DNA from 3 places in the Streptomyces sp. NPDC012474 genome. Region 2 is predicted to be linked to each of the others. Evidence: riboswitches for the same ligand, from Rfam matches in the RefSeq annotation. Region 2 holds a riboswitch; each other region holds the start of a gene.
What was found. Region 2 has a riboswitch for cyclic di-AMP ahead of ACFY9S_RS33145 (transglycosylase family protein). Riboswitches for the same ligand answer to the same signal wherever they lie in the genome.
Positions count from the first base shown of each region.

Region 1 (7,148 bases), on a different contig from region 2:
GCCCGGGGCGATGGCGCCGGTGGTGAGGTAGGCGGTGGCGGGCAGCGCGCGTTCGGCCAGGGCCTCGGCGGTGGGGCCGGGCAGATCCGCGAACCCGTCGTCGAAGGTGAGCAGCACGGGCCGGGGCGGCAGCGGCGCCCGCCCGGCCAGGTGATCGGCGATCGCGCTGATGGTCACGGGCGTACGCCCGCTGCGGACCACGGCATCGAGATGCGCGCCGAACTGCTTCGGGGTGACCGTGAACTCGGCGATCCAGTCCGGCGGATCGTCCATCACACAGTGGTACAGGAAGACGGGGATGGCCGCAGTGCCGTGGGCATGCGGCGGGGCTATCGGCCCCTCGCCCTCCCGCGCACCCCGCTCCGCCCGGCCTCTGCCGTCCGTTTCCATCTCGCCCCCTGAGCTGTCTTGTCACGAACCGTCACGAACCGTCGTGAGCTGTCACGAGCCGTCATGAGCCGCGGCGTGAGCCGTCATGAGCGGTCATGAGCGGTCATGAGCTGTCACGAGACGTCGCACGCAGCGCGCGACGCGCCTTCAGATAGCCGACCGGGCCGTACAGCATCCCCCTGCGCTGCAACCGCGACAGCCGCCGCGGCCAGGGGTGCGTCCGCACGTCGTGATCACCCGGCGTCCCTGTGCCCTCCGTCTCGCGTACGGCGGTCAGTGCGCGGGCGTGGGCCAGACCTCGCGGCAGCAGGGCGAGGAACGCCGGCAGCAGCGCGGGCCGGTTCACGAGCACCGCGGTGAGATAAGCGGTGAGCCCGGCTCCGTAGCCGTACGCCTGGGTCTCCAGGTCCCGCCACGTCTCCCGGTGGTGGTGCCAGACCAGGGCGTACGGCGTGTAGCGCAGCCGGTGGCCCTGGGCGAGGACGCGCACGAAGCCGTAGAGGTCGTCGCCGCCCCGGGCGGCCGTACCGGCGCCGGTGGCCGGGTCGAAACCGCCGACGGAACGCAGCACCGCCGTCCGGAACGCCATGTTCGCGCCCGAGCCGAACCGCCCCGCCGTGAACGGGAACAGCGGCTCGTCGCCCGGAGGACGCGCCGGGTCGTACGTCCTTGGAGTGAAGCCCTTGGCGAAGCCGCCGTGGCTTTCCAGCAGCACCTGGGCCGGGGTGGTCAGGCGCGCGGGCAGGATCAGCCCGGTGCAGCACCCCAGCCCGGCGTCGGCGGCGAAGGGCGCGCTCAGCTCGGTCAGCCAGCTCGGGTCGGCGACCACGTCGTCGTCGGTGAAGGCGACCACCTCGCCGTGCACGGCGTCCAGCCCCGCGTTGTGCGCGCCCGCGAGCCCCGGAACAGGCTCACGGACGTAGCGCACGCGCTCGGCGTACTTCCGCTCGATCAGCTCCCGCGTCTCGTTCGTGACGGGCGCGTTGTCGACGACGACGATCTCGAACCGCGGATGGTCCTGCGCCAGCAGCGAGTCCAGCGCCCGGGCCAGCTGCCCGGCGCGCTCCCGGGTGGCGACGACGACACTCGTGAACGGCGGCTCCCCGGGTCCGCCGAAGACGGCCGGCGCGTGCTCCGCCCGCGCCCGCTCCGCCAGCACGGCCCTGGGGTCCGCCCCCTCCGGCACTCGCCCGAGCAGCGTGCCCACCGGTCGGCCGCCCCTCCTGACCAGCACGAACACCTCGCCGTGCGTCACGGGCGGGCTCCCCGGGCCGGGTCTGAGCACCGCCTGGTCACCGTCGAGGTCCAGCTCGGCGACCTGCACCGCCCCGATGTCCAGGAACCGCCGGATCTCCTCCTGCGCACGCGCCGAACGGGCCATGCGCCCACCCCCCTTGTGTGTCAGGTACGGCGCAGCCGAGCCGCGCCCTTCAGCGTCCGTGCGGCCAGCGACGCGAGCCGCGGCCTGCCGCGGACGAAGCTGTGCGCGCGGCGTGTGGGCTCGCGGCTCAGCCAGTGCAGTGCCGCGCCGGCCCCCGGCCGGGTCACCGCACCTTCGTACACGGGCAGTTCGCCCGTCTTCAGGGCGTCCTTGTACTCGGCCGCGCCCCGTCCCAGGTCGAGCGTGCCGATGCCGTCGGCGGCCGCCGCCTCGGCCATGCGCAGGTGCAGCACGAGACCGGGTGAGAACTTCGCGAACTCCGGGTCGTACGCCGGGAACCAGCAGGCCAGCACCGAGGACGAACGCAGCCCGAAGTGCGCGGCGACGGGCCGCTCACCGGCGTACAGCACCGACAGCGTGCCGCTGCACTCCGGTGCCCGGGTCCGGGCCAGCTGCCCGACGAGCCCGGTGATCCACTCCTGGGCGAACCGGTCCCGGCGGCCGGTCCTGCGGTACTGGGCGGACTTCCACTCCATGAGCGTGCGCAGCGCGGCCGGTTCGCGTTCGTCGAACACGAACCGCAGGTCACCGGCGTGCCGGCCCAGCTTGCGCTCCTTGGCCAGCGTGGTCTTCAGGAACTTCGGCGACTGTGCGCGCAGCACCGACTCGTATGTCTCGTAGCCCTTCTCCACGTCGATGACGTAGGTGGCGTGCTCCTCGGCCGCGTACCGGACGAACAGCCGCTGCTCGGCCTCCAGGTTGTCGAAGGCGAAGCTCGACACCGAGCAAGCCCTCAGCAGTTGGTCCGTCTCCAGGTCCAGACCCGGCCGCAGGATCGCGCCCTGGGCGTCCGAGACACCGAGGCCGATCGCCCGGCCCTGCCCCAACGGGCCGCGCTCATAGGGCAGGAACCCGGCCGGTTCCAGCCCCTCGTACACCACGGCCACCCGCGCCCTGGGCCTGACCCGGCCGACGGCTTCGGTGAACTCCGGCTCCATGAAGGGGTTGCGCGGTGTCTCGCAGGCCGCCCGCAGCGCACGCCAGCGCTCCCTCTCCCCTTCGCCGAGCTCCCCGGGCCCGGCCACACGAATGCGCCCACTGCTCAACCCGACCCCCCGATCAAGTCCCCCCTGGACACTTGGAAGGTACCGCTCGATGCGGCCCCACGGGTAGGTAGCGGAGCATGTTGTTGCCAACCGGTGCAGAGGCCTTCAACCGGGCAATCGGCGTGGGTCGTACGATGAAACGAAGGGGCGCGCTGTCCGTATTCTCTGATCATGGCCGCACCCATCGCATATTCACTCATCGCCACCGATCTGGACGGGACGCTGCTGCGCGGCGACGACACCCTCTCCGACCGGTCTCTCGCCGCGCTCGCGCGGGTGGCGGACGCCGGTGCCCAGCACCTCGTGGTGACGGGCCGGCCGGCGCCGAGAGTGCGGCCGCTCCTGGACGACCTCGGCGCGACGGGGCTCGCGGTGTGCGGGCAGGGCGCGCAGGTGTACGACGCCGGCGCGGACCGGCTGCTGTGGTCCATCACCCTGGACCGGGAGCTGGCGGAGACCGCCCTGGGCAAGATCGAGGCCGAGGTGGGGCAGGTGTACGCGGCGGTCGACCAGGACGGGGTCGACGGGCTCACGCTGATCGAGCCGGGCTACCTGATGCCGCACCCGACCCTGCCCGCCGTGCGGGTCGACCGCCGCGACGAACTGTGGGGTGAATCCATCAGCAAGGTGCTGCTGCGCCATCCCCATCTGTCGGACGACGAGTTGGCGGCGACGGCCCGCTCGGTGGTCGGCTCACTGGCGACGGTGACGATGTCGGGGCCCGGCACGGTCGAACTCCAGCCGTGCGGGATCACCAAGGCGACGGGCCTGGCGCTGGCCGCCGAGCATCTGGGGCTGCGACCGGCGGACACCATCGCCTTCGGTGACATGCCCAACGACATCCCGATGTTCGACTGGGCCGGCCACGGCGTGGCGATGGCCAACGCCCATCCCGAACTCAAGGCCGTGGCCGACGAGGTCACCCTGTCGAACGAGGACGACGGCATCGCCGTCGTCCTCGAACGACTGCTGGGCGGGGCGGCTCAGTACGGGCCGTTGACGTTGTCGATCGAGCCGTAGCGGTCGGCCGCGTAGTTGCAGGCCGCGGTGATGTTGGCGACCGGGTCGTACGGGTCCCACGACGTGCCGTCCACGTGGTAGGCCTGGAAGGTCGGGTCGATGGTCTGGAGGAGACCCTTGGACGGGGTGCCCTTGGCGGCGTTGGAGTCCCAGTTGTTGATCGCCTGGGGGTTGCCGGACGACTCACGCATGATGTTGCGGTGGATGCCGTCGTAGGACCCGGGGATCCCCTTCTGCGCCATGATGTCCAGCGCCTCGCGGATCCACCCGTCGAGGTTGTCCGGGTAGGTCTTCACGGACGCCTGGGTGGCCTGGGTGACGCCGCCGGCGGGCTCGGCGGCCGGCTTGGCGGGGGCGGACGACTTGGTCGCCGTCTTCTTCGCGGTGTCCGTCTTGGTGGTCTTCACCGTCAGCTTCAGACCCGGGTGGATCAGCTTCGGGTCGTCACCGACGGCCGCGCGGTTGTCCTTGTACAGCTGCTTCCAGCCACCCGAGACGTCGTACTTGTCCGCGATGCGGGCAAGCGAGTCGCCCTTGACCACGGTGTACGGGAGGGACTTGGCGGGCTGGGCCGCCTGCGGCACGGACTGTGCGGCGGCGGGTGCGCTCTGGGGTTCGGCGGCGCTCGCGTGCGTGGCACCGAGGAGCGGCAGGGTGAGTGCGGCTCCTCCGGTACCGGCGGCGATGAAGCCTCGGGTCAGCGGGTTGGTTCTGGGGCGACGGTGCTTGCCTCGTCCGGCCATGGCGATATTCCTCTCCGGCGCCTGCGAGGTGAGCTGTCGGGTTCGGGCCGGGAGGTGCCCGGCCGCGTACGGCGCTGTGTGCCGTGCGCGGCTTCACCCCGAGCCGTGCCGCTGTGCGGACCGGCGACTTACCTGGGTCCCCCGCTCCTGCCCTGCGTGAGTGAGTCGGTTGGTGGGGAGTCCGGGCGGCGGCAGGATTGGGCGTCCGCCGGACAGGCCGGGAACGTATGCGAGAGCACATGTCGGGAACAAGCGCCTCAGTCACACATCGAGCGGTTGACCTTGGTCGGGGTTGTTTTGGCCGCTTGATCCTTTGCGGCAGCCAAGGCTCAACTGGCGTTCGGGGGAAGGTGGTACGGGCCGATGCCGAGGCGGGACGGAAAAGGGGGACAAGTGATTCAACTCACTGATCACGAGTCTGTGGGGCAATTTCTACCAAGAGGAATTCACCGACTCTTCTCGGCAAATCGTGCATAGTTCGCTACCTCTGGGTAAGTCGATTTATATCTGTTCTTATAGGTTGATCGAAAACATAACGGTCGTGATCGGATACCGCCCGGCCTGTAACCCTGGGTGCTGGCGGTGATCGAAACGTGACCGGATACGCTGGCCGGAGTGTGGGCAGCGACCTATCGACAATCCGCGTAACCACCGGCAGACACAGCAGACAGGAGACCCCTCGTGACCGACGTCGGGCCGTTCGGGCTGAGCGTGCGGGACCAGGCTCTGGAAGCCGATGTCCAGGCCGGACTGGCGGCTGTCGAGGAAGGCTTGCTCGAGGCCACCAAGAGCGAGGTGCCCTTCATCACGGAGGCCGCCCAGCACCTGGTGCGGGCCGGAGGCAAGCGGTTCCGCCCCCTGCTGGTGATGCTCTCCGCCCAGTTCGGTGACCGGTACGCGCCCGGGATCGTGCCGTCGGCCGTCGTCGTGGAGCTGACCCACCTCGCCACGCTGTACCACGACGACGTGATGGACGAGGCCTCCGTGCGCCGCGGCGTCGCGAGCGCGAACGCCCGCTGGGACAACTCCGTCGCGGTCCTCACCGGCGACTTCCTCTTCGCCCGCGCCTCGCACATCCTGGCCGACCTCGGCCCGGAGGCCGTGCGGGTGCAGGCCGAGGCGTTCGAGCGGCTGGTGACCGGCCAGATCCTGGAGACGGCCGGACCGCAGGACGGCCGGGACCCCGTCGAGCACTACCTCGACGTGCTGGGCGGCAAGACCGGCTCGCTGGTCGCCGTGTCGTGCCGGTTCGGCGCGATGATGTCCGGCGCCGACGACACGGTCGTGGACGTCCTGACCCAGTACGGCGAGCGGCTCGGCGTCGCCTTCCAGCTCGCGGACGACGTCCTGGACATCGCCTCCGACTCCCACGAGTCCGGCAAGACGCCGGGTACCGACCTGCGCGAGGGCATCCCCACGCTGCCGGTGCTGCGGCTGCGCGAGCGGGCGGCCCGGCTCGGACTCGCCGAGGACGCCGCCCTGTGCGACCTGCTCGACTCCGACCTCACCGACGACGCCCGGCACGCCGAGGCCCTGCGCCTGCTGCGGGCCCACCCGGCGCTGGAGCAGGCCCGGCGGGACACCGTCCGCTACACCCAGGACGCCCGTTCGGCGCTCGCACCCCTGCCGGAGTGCACCGCGAAGACGGCGCTCCTGGAGCTGTGCGACGCGGTGGTGCACCGGGCCGGCTAGGGCCTCTGTACCGTCCGACCCCTACGGGTCGGGGGAGAAGCGGCCCTTCCGTGTCATACCCCAGCAGTACACGGAGTTGAGCCCGGGGTCTGACGTATCTCCCTGGCCGATTTGGTCAGATGGACACCACGGAAAGACACCACTCCTCACCTGTTCGGGTGAGAATGGCGGCTCAGGGACGAGTGCGTGGACGACACGGACAGCCGCCGCCGATCACGGAGGTAGGGCACACATGGCACCGTACGCATCCGACGACAGCACGACCGCCGGAGAGGGCGACGAGCAGCGCTCCGTGCGGCGCAAAGCCGCGCGGTACATCGTCCCGGTCACGGTGGTGGGGGTGGCCGCCGCGACGATCGGGCTGGTCCCCGCGCTCGCCGACTCCGGGGACCCCGACCTCCCGAAGATCACCGCACAGCAACTCATCGAGAAGATCGCCAAGTCGGACGTCCAGCAGCTGTCCGGCACGGTGAAGATCAGCACGGACCTCGGACTGCCGAACCTCGGCGGCCTGGAGTCGGGCCTGCTGTCCGGTGCCACGGGCAAGGGCGAGGGCGGCTCCTCCGCCGACCCGACGGCCAAACTCACCGAACTGGCCTCCGGCACGCACACCCTGCGCGTCGCGGCAGACGGCCCGGACAAGCAGAAACTGTCGCTGCTGGAGAACGCCGCCGAGTACAGCCTCATCCACAACGGCAAGGACGTCTGGGGTTACGACAGCAAGTCCAACGAGGTCTACCACGGGACCTCCTCCGACAGCCCGGAGCGCGGCAAGGACCAGCAGCCGCCGGCCATGCCCAAGGACTTCGCCGAGGA
Region 1 is NZ_JBIBEP010000003.1:174,770-181,917, forward strand. Features, by position in the region: gene ACFY9S_RS08910 (polysaccharide deacetylase family protein) at 1-273, opposite strand, end outside; gene ACFY9S_RS08915 (glycosyltransferase) at 494-1,771, opposite strand; gene ACFY9S_RS08920 (GNAT family N-acetyltransferase) at 1,792-2,877, opposite strand; gene ACFY9S_RS08925 (Cof-type HAD-IIB family hydrolase) at 3,049-3,897, shown strand; gene ACFY9S_RS08930 (transglycosylase SLT domain-containing protein) at 3,861-4,640, opposite strand; cyclic di-AMP (ydaO/yuaA leader) riboswitch at 4,646-4,821, opposite strand; gene ACFY9S_RS08935 (polyprenyl synthetase family protein) at 5,322-6,332, shown strand; gene ACFY9S_RS08940 (outer membrane lipoprotein carrier protein LolA) at 6,565-7,148, shown strand, end outside.
Region 1: linked by a shared signal. The riboswitch ahead of ACFY9S_RS08930 (transglycosylase SLT domain-containing protein) and the one ahead of ACFY9S_RS33145 (transglycosylase family protein) in region 2 are both predicted to bind cyclic di-AMP.

Region 2 (7,148 bases):
AAGAGCAGCCGCGCGGACGCCAAGACGCCGTGGGTGCGGGACGTCACGTCGGCACAGAACCAGCAGGGCATGTAGGGCCCCTGCGGTTCGGCGCACCCGTCGGGCCCTTCAGCCCGTCCACATCCAGGCCCTGTGGATAACTTCGGGTGCTGTCGGCGGCGTGGGATAGCTTCGAACCGTGAACGCCAACAGCCCCGAAGCCACCCCGGGCCCCGAGCGGACCGCTCCCGACGCGGCCGCCGCCCCCGGCCGCATCGTCCTGCTCACCACCAGCCACCGCGTCGCGCCCGGCCTGCTCTCCTGGCCCGCCTGGCAGGCACTGCACGCGGCGGACCGGGTGCTGTGCGCGGACGGAGCCCATCCGCAGCTGCCGTATCTGCGTGAGGCGGGGATACAGGTCGACGAGGCGTCCCCCACCGCGCAGGAACTGGTCGACGCCTGCTCCGGCGGCCGCACGGTGGTCGTGGTGGCGACGGGCGAGGGCGAACCGGCCCTGACGGACGGCCTGGCCCGCCTGGCCGGAACCGGCCGTATCGCCATGCCCCAGCTGGAGCTGCTGCCCGCCTCCTACGACCTCCCGGGCGCGCGTCTCCTCGACCTCGTCCAGGTCATGGACCGCATCCGCGCCGAGTGCCCCTGGTCTTCCCAGCAGACCCACCAGGGCCTGGCCAAGTACGGCATCGAGGAGGCGTACGAACTCGTCGAGGCGATCGAGGAGGGCGACCGCGACGAACTGCGCGAGGAGCTCGGCGACGTCCTGCTCCAGGTCGTGTTCCACGCCCGCATCGCCGAAGAAGCCCGCCCGGAGGAAGGGGAGACACCCTTCTCCATCGACGACGTGGCCGGCGGCATCGTCGCCAAGCTGATCCACCGCCACCCGCACGTCTTCGGTGACGCGACGGCCACGACCCCCGAGGAGGTCAAGGAGCACTGGCTGCGCACCAAGGCGGTCGAGAAGCAGCGGACCTCGATCACCGAGGGCATACCCCTCGGCCAGCCCGGCCTGGCCCTCGCCGCCAAGCTGGCCTCCCGCGCCCGCACGGCGAACCTGGACGTACCGCTCCCACCCGCCGGAGGCATCGGCTACGAGCTCCTGGCCCTGGCGGTCCGCGCCGAGTCGGAGGGCGTCGACCCGGAGGCGGCACTGAGAGCGGCGGCCCGCGCCTACCGGGACGCGATCAGGAATGCCGAGGGCTGAGCGGCCGGGGGAGGAGACGGGGCTCTCGGAGGCCGGATGTCGGAAGCCGGCGCCGGAACCCGGCAGCCGGAGCCAGAGCCGGAGCCGGACGTCGGAATCCGGAGGCCGGCAGCCAGAGCCGGAGCCGGACGTCGGAATCCGGAGCCGGAGGCCGGATGTCGGAAGCCAGACGTCGATCGTCTGACGTCGGAGGCCGGACGCGGAAGCTGAAGTCGAAAGCCGGAGCCGGAAGCCGAAGCCGGAGCCGGAAGCCGGAAGCCGGAAGCCGGAACGATGGCAGCGGACCCGAGCCCAGCCGAAACGGAGGCAAGCGCGCTCCCATAAGCCGGATACGGTCGAGACGTGACCGACCAGCCCCAGAGCCAGCCCCAGCCCAGCACACCCGCGACCGCTCCCGACCTCTTCACCTGGGAGTTCGCGAGCGACCCCTACCCGGCCTACGCCTGGCTCCGCGAGCACAGCCCCGTCCACCGGACGCGGCTCCCCAGCGGTGTGGAGGCCTGGCTGGTCACGCGCTACGCCGATGCCAAGCAGGCACTTGCCGACAGCCGGCTCTCCAAGAACCCCGCGCATCACGACGAACCGGCGCACGCCAAGGGCAAGACCGGGATCCCGGGGGAGCGCAAGGCCGAGCTGATGACGCATCTGCTCAACATCGACCCGCCGGACCACACCCGGCTGCGCCGGCTGGTGTCCAGGGCGTTCACCCCGCGCCGGGTCGCCGAGTTCGCGCCACGGGTACAGGAGCTCACCGACACCCTCATCGACGGGTTCGCGCGGAAGGGATCCGCCGACCTGATCCACGAGTTCGCCTTCCCGCTCCCCATCTACGCCATCTGCGACCTGCTCGGCGTCCCGCGGGAGGACCAGGACGACTTCCGCGACTGGGCGGGCATGATGATCCGCCACCAGGGCGGGCCCCGGGGCGGTGTGGCGCGGTCCGTGAAGAAGATGCGCGGCTACCTCGCCGACCTCATCCACCGCAAGCGCGAGGTGCTTCCCGCCGAGCCCGCTCCCGGCGAGGACCTCATCTCCGGTCTCATCCGCGCCTCCGACCATGGCGAGCACCTCACCGAGAACGAGGTGGCGGCCATGGCTTTCATCCTGCTGTTCGCCGGTTTCGAGACCACCGTGAACCTGATCGGCAACGGCACCTACGCCCTGCTCACCCACCCCGGGCAGCGCGCACGGCTCCAGGCGTCCCTCGCCGCCGGGGAGACCGGCCTCCTGGAGACCGGCGTCGAGGAACTCCTGCGCTACGACGGCCCCGTCGAACTCGCCACCTGGCGCTTCGCCACGCAGCCGCTCACCCTCGCCGGGCAGCGCATCGAGGCGGGCGACCCCGTCCTGGTGGTCCTGGCCGCCGCGGACCGCGACCCGGAGCGGTTCGCCGATCCGGACGCGCTGGACCTCTCCCGCCGCGACAACCAGCACCTCGGGTACGGCCACGGCATCCACTACTGCCTCGGAGCGCCGCTCGCCCGGCTGGAGGGCCAGACCGCGCTCGCCACGCTCCTGACCCGCCTCCCGGACCTCCGGCTCGCGGCGGATCCGGCCGAGCTCAGATGGCGTGGCGGCCTCATCATGCGAGGGCTGCGCACCCTGCCGGTGGAGTTCGCGCCTTCCGGAAGTGACGAAACATCAGACCTGTGATCTTCACGTGATCTGCGCGGCATGAACTTGTGACAAGTGATCGACTGCCGATACGTTCACCCATCAACGCGGCGGGGAATCACGCCGCCTCGGTCACTGCTGTCTCGCGAAAGGTCTCCGTATGCTCTCCGGGAACGGTCGGCACCGCCGCCCCCGCCAGGCTCCGGCTCTCCTCGTGGCGGCCGGAGTGACCGGCTCCGCCATCGCGATCCCGCTCCTCGGGGCATCCGGTGCCAGCGCGGCCGACGGCACGACCTGGGACCGGGTCGCGGACTGCGAGACCGGCGGCGCCTGGAGCCAGAACAGCGGCAACGGCTACTACGGCGGCCTGCAGTTGTCCCAGGAGGACTGGGAGAAGCACGGCGGCCTCGACTACGCCGCGAGCGCCGATCTGGCCAGCCGCTCCCAGCAGATAGCCGTGGCCGAGAGAATCCTCGCCGGCCAGGGGGTCGGCGCGTGGCGTACCTGCGGGCTGCTCTCGGGGCTCGAGCAGGGCAAGGGATCGGAATCATCCGGCTCGTCCGAATCATCCGGCGAGGTGGACTCACCCGGATTGCTCGATTCGCTGGGTTCATCCCCTTCTGAGGGTCCTTCTTCATCTCCGTCGCCCGAGGCGTCGTCGCCTTCGAAGGACGAAACCGCCAAGAGCGACAAGTCGCCCGAATCCGAGGGCTCGTCGCAGGACCGGCAGCCCGAGGGCTCTCCGTCGGCCACCTCCGAGGACGGCAAGTCGGGCGACTCGCGGCAGGGTGACGACTCCTCGGCGTCGTCCGGCACCGGCTCCGGCCGCCATCGCGGTCCCAGCGCGGAGGAAACCCGCGCGCCCGAGGGTGACCGTACGGAGAAGTCCACGGGGCGTCACTCCGGGTCCGCCGACGAGAGTTCCGGCTACGCGTCCGAAGGTGCCTACATCGTGGGTGTCGGCGACAGTCTCTGGTCCATCGCCGACGCCCTTCGGGTCAGCGGCGGATGGCACGCGCTCTACGAGGGCAACGAGAACGCGGTCGGCACCGACCCGAACCTCATCCACCCCGGTCAGGCGCTCACGGTCGAGGGCGAAGCGGACGAGAGGTAGCTGTTCGGGCAGTGCGGAAACGGGGGACGAACTCACCGCGAAACCGGGTGAGTTCACGTCACCTTTCGCGCCGAATGTCCCGTATAAGCCCGGTGAGAGATAGATCTCAGAAGCCCTGATCGTCTTTGAAATTCCGTGGATCGCGTGTCTACGGTCGTGACCGCTCGTCACCGCGAGCCCCGGCTGCCGCAACGCCGAATCCTGCCAGCGGCCGTACGGGAACAGTCGTCGCGTCAAGCGCCGTAGGCAGGAGCGGGGGACCCAAGGTAAGTGCCCGACCGGCCGGTTGTGCCGGAAGGGCTTGGGGTGAAGCCGTGTCCCGGGAGGGGCGCGGCCGGGCAACTCAACCGGCCCGAACCCGACAGCTCACCTCGCAGGCGTCGGTGAGGGGATCTCTCCATGCTGTTTTCCGGCAAGGGCACGCACCGCCGTCCGTCCAAGGCCTCTCGGGTCATCGCCATCGCCGGTGTCACCGGTGCCGCCGTCGCCGCCCCGCTGATGGCGGCCGGCAACGCTTCCGCCGCCACCGCCTCCGAGTGGGACGCCGTCGCCCAGTGCGAGTCCGGCGGCAACTGGTCCATCAACACCGGCAACGGCTACTACGGCGGTCTGCAGTTCTCCGCCTCCACCTGGTCCGGCTACGGGGGCAGCAAGTACGCCTCCACCGCCGACCAGGCCACCAAGGCCCAGCAGATCGAGATCGCCGAGAAGGTCCTCGCGGGCCAGGGCAAGGGCGCCTGGCCGGTCTGCGGCAAGGGCCTGTCGAGCGCCGGCTACACCGGCGGCGGCTCCGCCGACGACTCCGGCAGCTCCTCGCAGAGCCAGCAGAGCACCGAGACCCGCCAGAGCGAGCAGCAGCCCGCCTCCCGCTCCGACGAGCGTCCGGCCGCCAAGAAGACCGTCACCACCCCGACCGGCAAGAAGGTCAAGAAGGGCGACGGCGAGTACAAGGTCGTCAAGGGCGACACCCTCAGCTCGATCGCCGCGGACCAGAAGGTCAAGGGCGGCTGGGAGAAGCTGTACCAGCTGAACAAGGACATCATCGACGATGCCAACCTCATCTACGTGGGCCAGCAGCTGCACCTGAAGTAGGCAGCGGCCCAACCGGCCCGCCCAGGGCCACGGGCTCCCCGCTCCGGTGCGTCATCCCCCGTACGCGCCGGAGCGGGGTTTTTTCTGCCCGACTTCGCGAACCGGCTTTGTTCCGTTCGGAAACAATTTGCTCTCGGTTCTGTCCATGGGGTGGGCGACCCGGTGGCCGATCGGCCGGAGCCGGTTAGGCTCATGTCGCGAGCCACCACGGCCCGCACCTCGCCGGGTCCACGCGACCCGCGTACCCGCGTCACATAAGAAGGAGATGCTCGTGCCGTCCATCGACGTCGTCGTAGCCCGGGAAATCCTGGACTCCCGAGGCAACCCCACGGTCGAGGTCGAGGTCGGCCTCGACGACGGCAGCACGGGTCGTGCCGCCGTCCCGTCCGGCGCCTCCACGGGCGCCTTCGAGGCCATCGAGCTCCGCGACGGCGACTCGAACCGCTACCTCGGCAAGGGCGTGGAGAAAGCCGTCCTCGCGGTCATCGAGCAGATCGGTCCGGAGCTGGTCGGCTACGACGCCACCGAGCAGCGCCTGATCGACCAGGCCATGTTCGACCTGGACGCCACCGACAACAAGGGCTCCCTCGGCGCCAACGCCATCCTCGGCGTCTCCCTCGCCGTCGCCCACGCCGCCTCCGAGGCCAGCGACCTGCCGCTGTTCCGCTACCTGGGCGGCCCCAACGCGCACCTGCTTCCGGTGCCGATGATGAACATCCTGAACGGCGGCTCGCACGCCGACTCCAACGTGGACATCCAGGAGTTCATGATCGCCCCGATCGGCGCGGAGTCCTTCTCCGAGGCCCTGCGCTGGGGCGCCGAGGTCTACCACACGCTGAAGAAGGTCCTGAAGTCGAAGGGCCTGGCCACCGGCCTCGGCGACGAGGGCGGCTTCGCCCCGAACCTCGGCTCCAACCGCGAGGCCCTCGACCTCATCCTCGAGGCCGTGAAGGAAGCCGGTTACACCCCCGGCGAGCAGATCGCCCTGGCGCTCGACGTCGCCGCGTCCGAGTTCTACAAGGACGGCGTCTACACCTTCGAGGGCAAGGAGCGCTCGGCGGCCGAGATGACCGAGTACTACGCGGAGCTCGTCGACGCGTACCCGCTCGTCTCCATCGAGGACCCGCTGTTCGAGGACGACTGGGACGGCTGGAAGGCCCTGACCGACAAGCTCGGCGACAAGGTCCAGATCGTCGGTGACGACCTGTTCGTCACCAACCCCGAGCGCCTCGCCCGCGGCATCGAGGAGGGCGCGGCCAACGCGCTCCTGGTCAAGGTCAACCAGATCGGATCGCTGACCGAGACCCTGGACGCCGTCGAGCTGGCCCAGCGCAACGGCTTCAAGTGCATGATGTCCCACCGCTCCGGCGAGACCGAGGACGTCACGATCGCCGACCTGGCCGTCGCCACCAACTGCGGCCAGATCAAGACCGGCGCCCCGGCCCGCTCCGAGCGCGTCGCCAAGTACAACCAGCTGCTGCGCATCGAGGAGATCCTCGACGACGCCGCGGTCTACGCCGGCCGCAGCGCGTTCCCGCGCTTCAAGGGCTGACCGCGAAAGGCCCGACCCGTAAGAGGCAGCGTCGTACGTACGTCCCCGTACCCGGTCCCGTACCGTGTCCGGGGACGTACGCGCGTATGACGGTGGAGCGGAGGCGGACACATGGCCGTGAAGGACCGGGACCGGTTCTCCACCGCGACCAGGATCCGGTTGCTCGGCGAGCAGACCGCGGCCCGGGTCTACCGCTCCCAGACCAAGCGTCAGGCCCGCCGCTCGCGGCTGACCGGCCGGGCGGCGCTGCTCGCGCTGGTGATGTGCTCGCTGATCGTGGCCCTGGCCTACCCGATGCGGGAGTACGTCTCGCAGCGCGCGGAGATCGACGACCTCCAGCGCGAACAGCGGCAGGCCCGTGAGCGCGTCGAACGGCTGCGCGATCTGAAGGCGCGCTGGCAGGACGACGCGTACGCCGAGCAGCAGATCCGGAAGCGGTTGCACTACGTCATGCCGGGGGAGACGGGCTTCATCGTCATCGACCCGCACGCGGCGAAGCAGTCGCGCACCGACCTGGGGGCGGCGGACCGCCCTTGGTACTCCAACGTCTGGGACGGCGTCGACAAGTCCGACGCCTC
Region 2 is NZ_JBIBEP010000020.1:46,630-53,777, reverse strand. Features, by position in the region: gene ACFY9S_RS33165 (SurA N-terminal domain-containing protein) at 1-75, shown strand, start outside; gene ACFY9S_RS33160 (nucleoside triphosphate pyrophosphohydrolase) at 179-1,198, shown strand; gene ACFY9S_RS33155 (cytochrome P450) at 1,541-2,851, shown strand; gene ACFY9S_RS33150 (transglycosylase family protein) at 2,973-3,926, shown strand; cyclic di-AMP (ydaO/yuaA leader) riboswitch at 4,155-4,321, shown strand; gene ACFY9S_RS33145 (transglycosylase family protein) at 4,326-5,018, shown strand; gene eno (phosphopyruvate hydratase) at 5,290-6,570, shown strand; gene ACFY9S_RS33135 (septum formation initiator family protein) at 6,682-7,148, shown strand, end outside.

Region 3 (7,148 bases), on a different contig from region 2:
CGTCGACCGGCTGGTGCGCGGGGTCGCCAGCGGCGGTCTGCGGATGCGCGCGGGCTGCACCCTGGAGGAGGTCACCGGCCTGGCCCGCGGCATGACCGTGAAGGAGGCCCTGCACTACGACCCCGCGAGCCGCTACGTCCCGCTCGGCGGCGCCAAGGGCGGCATCGACTGCGACCCCCGGGACCCGGAGGCGTACCCGCTGCTGGTGCGCTACCTGCGCGCGATGCGGCCGTACATGGAGAGCTGCTGGACGACGGGCGAGGACCTGGGGCTCACCCAGGACCTGGTGGACCGGGCGGCCACCGAGGCGGGGCTGGTCTCCTCGATACAGGCCGTGTATCCGCTGCTGGACGACGAGGCCGAGGCCCGGCGGCGACTCCGGGACGCGTTCGCGGTCGAGGTCGACGGGCTCGGCCTGGACGAGCTGGTCGGCGGCTGCGGTGTGGCAGAGGCGGCCCTGGCCGCCCTGGACCGGGCCGGTGTGCCGTACGCGGGGACGCGGGTCGCGCTCCAGGGGCTGGGCACCATGGGCGGAGCCACCGCTCGCTTCCTCACCCGCGCGGGGCTCACGGTCGTGGCCGTCGCCGATCTCAAGGGCACGATCGCCAACCCGGCGGGCCTCGACGTCGAGTCGCTGCTCGCCGCCCGGGACGTCCACGGCACGGTGCACCGCTCCGCGTTGCGCCCCGGCGACCGCGAACTGCCCGGCGGCGCCTGGCTGTCGGCCGACGCGGAGGTGCTGGTGCCGGCGGCCGTGTCGTACGCGATCGACGCCGGGAACCAGGAGCGGATCACCGCCCGCTGGGTGGTGGAGGCGGCCAACATGCCCGTACGGCCGGAGGCGGAGCCGCTGCTGGCCGCGCGCGGGGTGACCGTGCTGCCGGACGTCGTGGTCAACTCGGGGACGAACGCCTGGTGGTGGTGGACGCTGTTCGGGGACATCGGCGCCGACGCCGAGGAGGCGTTCGCCCGCACCCGTCGCTCGGTGCGGGACCTGGTCGAGCGGATGCTGGGCCGCGCGGAGGCCGACGGGACGACCCCGCGAGCCGCCGCCCACGCGATCGCGGCGGACCGGCTGCCGCTGATCGCGGAGCGGTTCGGCTGGTTCCGCTGAGGTGCCCGCCGCCTCCCGAGGCTGCTGTCGCGGGCCGGCCGGACAGGCCGGAACGCCCCGTCGAGGGGCCGTACGCGCGTGGGTAGGGTGACGGAGTGACGAGAGTCCGGTTGAGCGTGGCCCAGCGGCGCGGGGATCTGCTGCGGGCCGCCATCGAGCAGATCGAGGCGAGGGGTGTGGCGGCGGTCAGGATCGCCGACGTGGCCTCGGCGCTGGGCGTGAGCAACGCACTGGTCCTCTATCACTTCTCCACGAAGGAGCAGCTGGTCGCCGCCGCGTTCCGGCACGCGGCGGAGGGCGACCTGGCACATCTGCGCAAGCTGCTCGGCCGCCGCTCACCCGCGCTGCGCCGGCTGCGGTCGGCCGTACGGTGGTACGCCCCGACCGGGCAGGCCAAGGGCTGGCGGCTGTGGATCGAGGGCTGGGCGGCGGCGCTGCGCGATCCGACGCTGCGGGAGGTCGCCCAGGACCTCGACCGGCAGTGGAAGGCGGCCCTCGGCGAGGTCATCGCGGAGGGCGTGGCCGCCGGCGAGTTCCGCTGCCCGGACCCGGCCGGTACGGCCCTGCGTCTCACCGCCCTCCTCGACGGCCTCGCCGTCCAGCTGACGTCCTACGGCGCGGTGCCGCGATCGCGGGCCCAGGAATGGGTGGAGGAGGCGCTGATCCGTGAGCTGGGCCTGGCCCGTGAAGAGCGGCTGACCCCTTAGGGCCTGTCGTTCGCATCACGCCGCAGACGCGGCTGCGACGCCTGCGGGCGGCGCCGGTTCCGACCGGCGCCGCCCGCACGCGCAGGAGCCGCTCTCACGCCACCGATGCGATCCGCATCCTGATGTCGTCCGGCGACAGCGCCCCCTTGGCCGTCACATGGTCGCCCGACGACTCCCCGCGCAGCCGGCGCCCGATCCACGGCACCAGGAACTCGCGCGCCCACGCGACGTTGTCCCGCCGCGCGTCGAGTACGCCGCGCGGGGGCAGCGGAGGCCACTCCTGCTCGGGGTCGGCCGGCACCTCGAGGCCGAGCACCTGGCCCGCGCGGAGCGCCACGCGCGTGTGCCCCTCGGGCGACAGGTGCAGCCGGTCCGCGTCCCAGGCCCTGCGGTCTCGCACGCTGCGCAGGGACCACAGGTCGAGCACGGGGCAGCCGTACCGGTCGGCGATGGCCCGGACGTGTCCGTTGTACGTGGCGATCTTGCCGCGCAGGTGCTTGAGCACGGGCACGCCACGGGTGTCGAAGCCGGTCGTCACCATGACCGTGCCGGACACGGCGGTGAGCTGGGCCAGAGCACGCTCGAAGCGCTCGGCCACCTCGTCCGGGTCGGTGCCCGGCCGGATGATGTCGTTGCCCCCGGCGCAGAACGAGACGAGGTCCGGGGCCATGTCGACGGCCCGCGGAACCTGGTCCGCCACGATCTGGTCGAGGAGTTTTCCGCGTACGGCGAGATTGGTGTATCGGAAGTCGCCCTCGGGCCTGCGGTCGGCGAGCAGGACGGCGAACCGGTCGGCCCAGCCGACGAACGCCCCGTCGGGGCCGGGATCACCGACGCCCTCGGTGAAGCTGTCCCCCACCGCCACGTACGACCCGATCACTGCTCTGCTGTCATTCTTCGAATCGTCTGCCACAGCAGCTCATGATTCACCTTCGAATGTGACCTACGCGACCGTAGGAAGGGATTGACGGGCGGTGAGATAAGCCACTCCCAAAGCGTTCGCAAACTCCGGAATACACCGCTTGTCAGGGATGTTTCGGGGTGAGCCGCCAGACCCGGAATCCACTGATCCGGAAATGGCTCCAGACGGTCCGGAAGGCGAAGTGGCCGCTCGTGTAGGGCTGTGGGTCGGTGTGGTCGAAGACGAGCCGCCCGTTGTTCCACCACCGGACCGTCGAGCCGTCGGAGACGATCCGGACCCGGTTGGGCTCGTTCGGGACCAGCAGCGGTTCGGTGTAGTCGAACACCAGGGGGCGGACGCCGGGTTCGCCGACGTAGCGGCGCAGCCGGGTCGTGGTGTTGTAGTTGGCCCCGTACCCCGCGTAGTACGTCGTGAGGTGGTCGTACTCGTCGAGGGCGCCGCCGCGCGCAGTCGCGAAGAGGTCGCCCGGGGAGCGTACGTCGGTCGCGTTCCAGAAGTTGTTGAGGTCCGAGACCCGGTCGTTGACCCCGCCGTCGGAGACGGGGGTCGCGGTGTACTCGAGGACGTACGGCCCTTCGAGCCGCTGCCTGAACCACACGGTCGCGCCGCTCGGCACGTCGATCTCCAGGATGCCGCGGGAGGCGGTGACGGCGCCGCCGTCCTGGAGTTCGGTGACCCACTGGCCGAGGCCGTGGCAGAAGTCGTCGCGGGCGAGGAGGCGACGGTGACGGGGTGCGGCGTGCGCGGCGGCCGTGGGGGCGAGGGCCGCCAGGGCGGCTCCGGCGGCCAGGGCTCCGAACGCTCTGCGGGTGGTCGGCACGGGACACAGCTCCTCGGGAAGACTCTGGAAAGCGCTTGCACTCCGGGCGGGATCACTCTGTCCCAACTGCCGCCGCATGTCGATCCCTTGACACGGCCGACCGTGCGCACACGTCGAAGGCCGGACCCGGGGATCGGGGTCCGGCCTTCGGCCGCGTGTCAGGCAGGTGGTCGTGCGGCCGGTCAGCCGACGGAGACGCCGTGCGAGCGCAGGAAGGCGACCGGGTCCATGTCCGAGCCGTAGTCCGGCGTGGTGCGGATCTCGAAGTGCAGGTGCGGTCCGGTCACGTTGCCCGTCGCGCCCGACAGGCCGACCTGCTGCCCGGCGGTCACGGTCTGGCCGGCCGAGACGGAGAGCTGGGACAGGTGGGCGTACTGGGCGTAGTGGCCGTCGGCGAGCTTGATGACGACCTGGTTGCCGTAGGCGCCGCCCCAGCCGGCGGAGACGACCGTGCCGGCGCCGACGGCCTTGAGGGAGGTGCCGGTCGGGACGACGAAGTCGACACCGGTGTGGTAGCCGCTGGACCACATGCTGCCGGACATGCGGTACGGGGTGCTGACGGTGGCACCGGCGACCGGGAGGCTGTAGCCGCCGGCGTTGCTCTCGGCGGCGGGCTTGGCGGCGGCCGGCTTCGCGGCGGTCTCCGCCTGCGCGGAGGACTCGCCGGCGGACGGCTGGGAGGCCGGGGGCTTCGGGGCGGAGGCCTTCGGCGCGGACGGGGCCGAGGACTGCGGCGCGCTCGCCGCCTGCTTGCCGATCGACAGCTTCAGACCCGGGTGGATCAGCGACGGGTCGGAGCCGACGGCGTCACGGTTGTCGGCGTAGAGCTTCTTCCAGCCGCCGCTGACGTTCTGATCGTCGGCGATCTTCGCGAGATAGTCGCCGGCCTGCACGGTGTACGTGCGGGCGCCGGTCGCCTTTTCGGCGGCCTTCTTCTCGGCCGCCGGGGCCGACTGGACGGCCTTTTCGGGAGCCGACTGCGGGGTGGCGGCATGGGCGCCGGCGGCCCCCATGAGCGGCAGCGCGAGAGCGGCTCCGCCGGTTCCGGCGACGGCGATGGAGCGGGTGAAACGCTGGGCTTTGGGACGGCGGTGCTTACCCTTCGCGGGCATGGCGAATTCCTCTCCGTCGCCTGCGAGGTGAGCTGTCGGGTGCGGGCTGGAGATGCCCGGCCGCGCCTGGGCGCGGCTTAACCCCAAGCCGTTCCGGGAACCGGAACAGGCGTCTTACCTGTGGGTCCCCCGCTCCTGCCGTACGTCGGGTCAGTGTGTGCGGGCTCCGGTCGGCGGCAGGATTAGGCGTCCGTCCGGATTGGTGTGGAACGTAAGCGACCAGGACGCAAACGGACAAGCTTGCGGTTGCCCGTGACGGTGTTTCTCTTGACGCGTCGACACATCCGCGGTCACCGAGCGTGGATTACCGATCTCCCGCTTTTCCCAACCGCCCTGAACAATGCGTGAATTACGTGAACATGGCGACAACAGATCGTCACGAATATGACGATGGTCACGCACCCCGACCTCATCTCCTTTACGATCGGGGCACGTTATCCCTAAGCGGCTCAATCGCCCTATTCGGACAGAACGCCTACTTCCGCTTAAGACGGACGACCACGGCGTTCAGATCCCCTCGCAGGCCGACCCGCAGTCCGTGATGAAGCAGCACGGCCCCGCGGTGGACTTCACCCGTTTCGAGGCATTCGTACGACGCGGTCGGGTCGAGGGCACGCATCCGGAGCGCAGGTACGGGCTCGCCGTAGCGCTGCGCCTGGAGCCAGGCGAGGACGACCGTCTCGTCGCCGAGGACGTACTGCACCGCGCTCAGCCCGCCCCGCGGGGGACGCAGCCGGTACTGGTCGCCGCGCTGCACCACGGGCCGGATCCCCTTGTAGAGCCCCACCCACTCCCGCGCCTCGGCGAGCTCCTCCCGCGTCCACCGCGTGAGATCGCCGCCGACCCCCAGCACCCCGGCCATGGCGCTGACGAACCGGAACCGCAGGGAGCTGGCCCGCCGATTGAGCATGGCGTTCGGACTGTCGGTGACCCAGGCGGCCATGACCCGGGCCGGATGGATCTGGCTGAAGCCGTGCTGGATGGCGAGCCGGTCGAGCGGGTCGGTGTTGTCGGAGGTCCACACCTGGTCCGTGCGGCTCAGCACACCGAGGTCGATCCGCCCGCCGCCGCCCGAGCAGGACTCGAAGGCCACGCCGGGGTGGGCGGCCCGCAACCGGTCCAGCAGGGCGTACAGGCCGTGCACGTGGTCGACCCACAGCCGCTGCGGGTAGGGGTCGTCCGGCCAGCCGGCGTCGGTGAAGCAGCGATTGAAGTCCCACTTGACGTAGTCGACCGGCGCTCGGGAGAGGAGCCCGTCGAGCTGCTCCCACAGGTACTCCCGGACGTCCTCGCGGGCGAGGTTGAGTACGAGCTGATTGCGGAACTCCGTCCGCTTTCGTCCCGGTTGGTACTGCACCCAGTCGGGGTGCGCGCGGTACAGGTCGCTGTCCGGGTTGACCATCTCGGGCTCGACCCAGATCCCGAACTGCATGCCGAGGCCGTGCACGTGGTCGGCGAGGGGCTTCAGCCCGCCTGGGAAGCGGTCGGGGTTGGGGCTCCAGTCGCCGAGCCCGGCCCGGTCGCTGGTGCGCGCCCCGAACCAGCCGTCGTCGACCACGAAGAGCTCGACACCCATGGCGGCCGCCCGCTCGGCGAGCGCCCGCTGCTGCTCCTCGGAGATGTCGAACTCGGTGGCCTCCCAGGAGTTGAACAGCACCGGCCGGTCCCGGCCCGCGTCCGGGATCACATGCGCCCGCTGGTAGGCGTGCCAGGCGCGGCTCGCCCCGCCGAAACCGCCGTCGCTCCAGAGCCCGGCGAAGACCGGGGTCGTGTACGACTCCCCCGCGCCCAGCGTCAGCAGGCCCGAGTCGTCCCAGCCCGCCCCGCCGGTGATCTGCACGCGCGCGTCAGGGAGCTGGGCCACGGTGATGCGCCAGGACCCGGACCAGCCCAGGGCGCAGCCGTAGACCTCGCCGCGTTCCTCGGTGGCGTCGGTGTCCAGCGCGACCCACGGCAGGTGCTGGTGGGAGGTGTGGCCGCGGCGGCTGCCGATGACCTTCTCGCCGTGGGTGAGGCCGGAGCGCGTCAGCCGGGACTCGGCCCCCCAGCGGCCGTGCAGCTGGGACAGCCGCCAGGCCTCGCGGTCGGGCAGGGTCCAGGTCGCGGAGTCGGCGCGCAGCAGCTCGACGGCCGGCCCCCGGTTGTCCAGGGTCACCCAGCGCTCGACGACGTCCGTCGCGGAGGGCGTCCGGTAGTGCAGCGTGACGGCCAGGTCGCCGTCGCGGAACCGGAGCCGCAGCTCGCCGTCCTCGGCGTCGTGCCCCTCGAAGAGCCATTCGGTGCCGCGCCTCTCGGCCGTGCGCACGGACAGGGCGGGGCGGACGAACCGGGGGCCGCCCTCGACCGGGTACTCCTCGCGTCCGTCGAGCGGGGACTCGAAGGGCCAGTACTCCGGCAGCGGCCGGACGGCGAGGGCCTCGGCGTCGGCGAGCCCGATCCGGGGTCCCCAGTGCAGGTGCAGCAGCTCGTCCCG
Region 3 is NZ_JBIBEP010000004.1:211,875-219,022, forward strand. Features, by position in the region: gene ACFY9S_RS11650 (Glu/Leu/Phe/Val dehydrogenase dimerization domain-containing protein) at 1-1,114, shown strand, start outside; gene ACFY9S_RS11655 (TetR family transcriptional regulator C-terminal domain-containing protein) at 1,210-1,821, shown strand; gene ACFY9S_RS11660 (SGNH/GDSL hydrolase family protein) at 1,916-2,701, opposite strand; gene ACFY9S_RS11665 (DUF6250 domain-containing protein) at 2,847-3,563, opposite strand; gene ACFY9S_RS11670 (peptidoglycan DD-metalloendopeptidase family protein) at 3,746-4,675, opposite strand; cyclic di-AMP (ydaO/yuaA leader) riboswitch at 4,680-4,841, opposite strand; gene ACFY9S_RS11675 (alpha-galactosidase) at 5,151-7,148, opposite strand, start outside.
Region 3: linked by a shared signal. The riboswitch ahead of ACFY9S_RS11670 (peptidoglycan DD-metalloendopeptidase family protein) and the one ahead of ACFY9S_RS33145 (transglycosylase family protein) in region 2 are both predicted to bind cyclic di-AMP.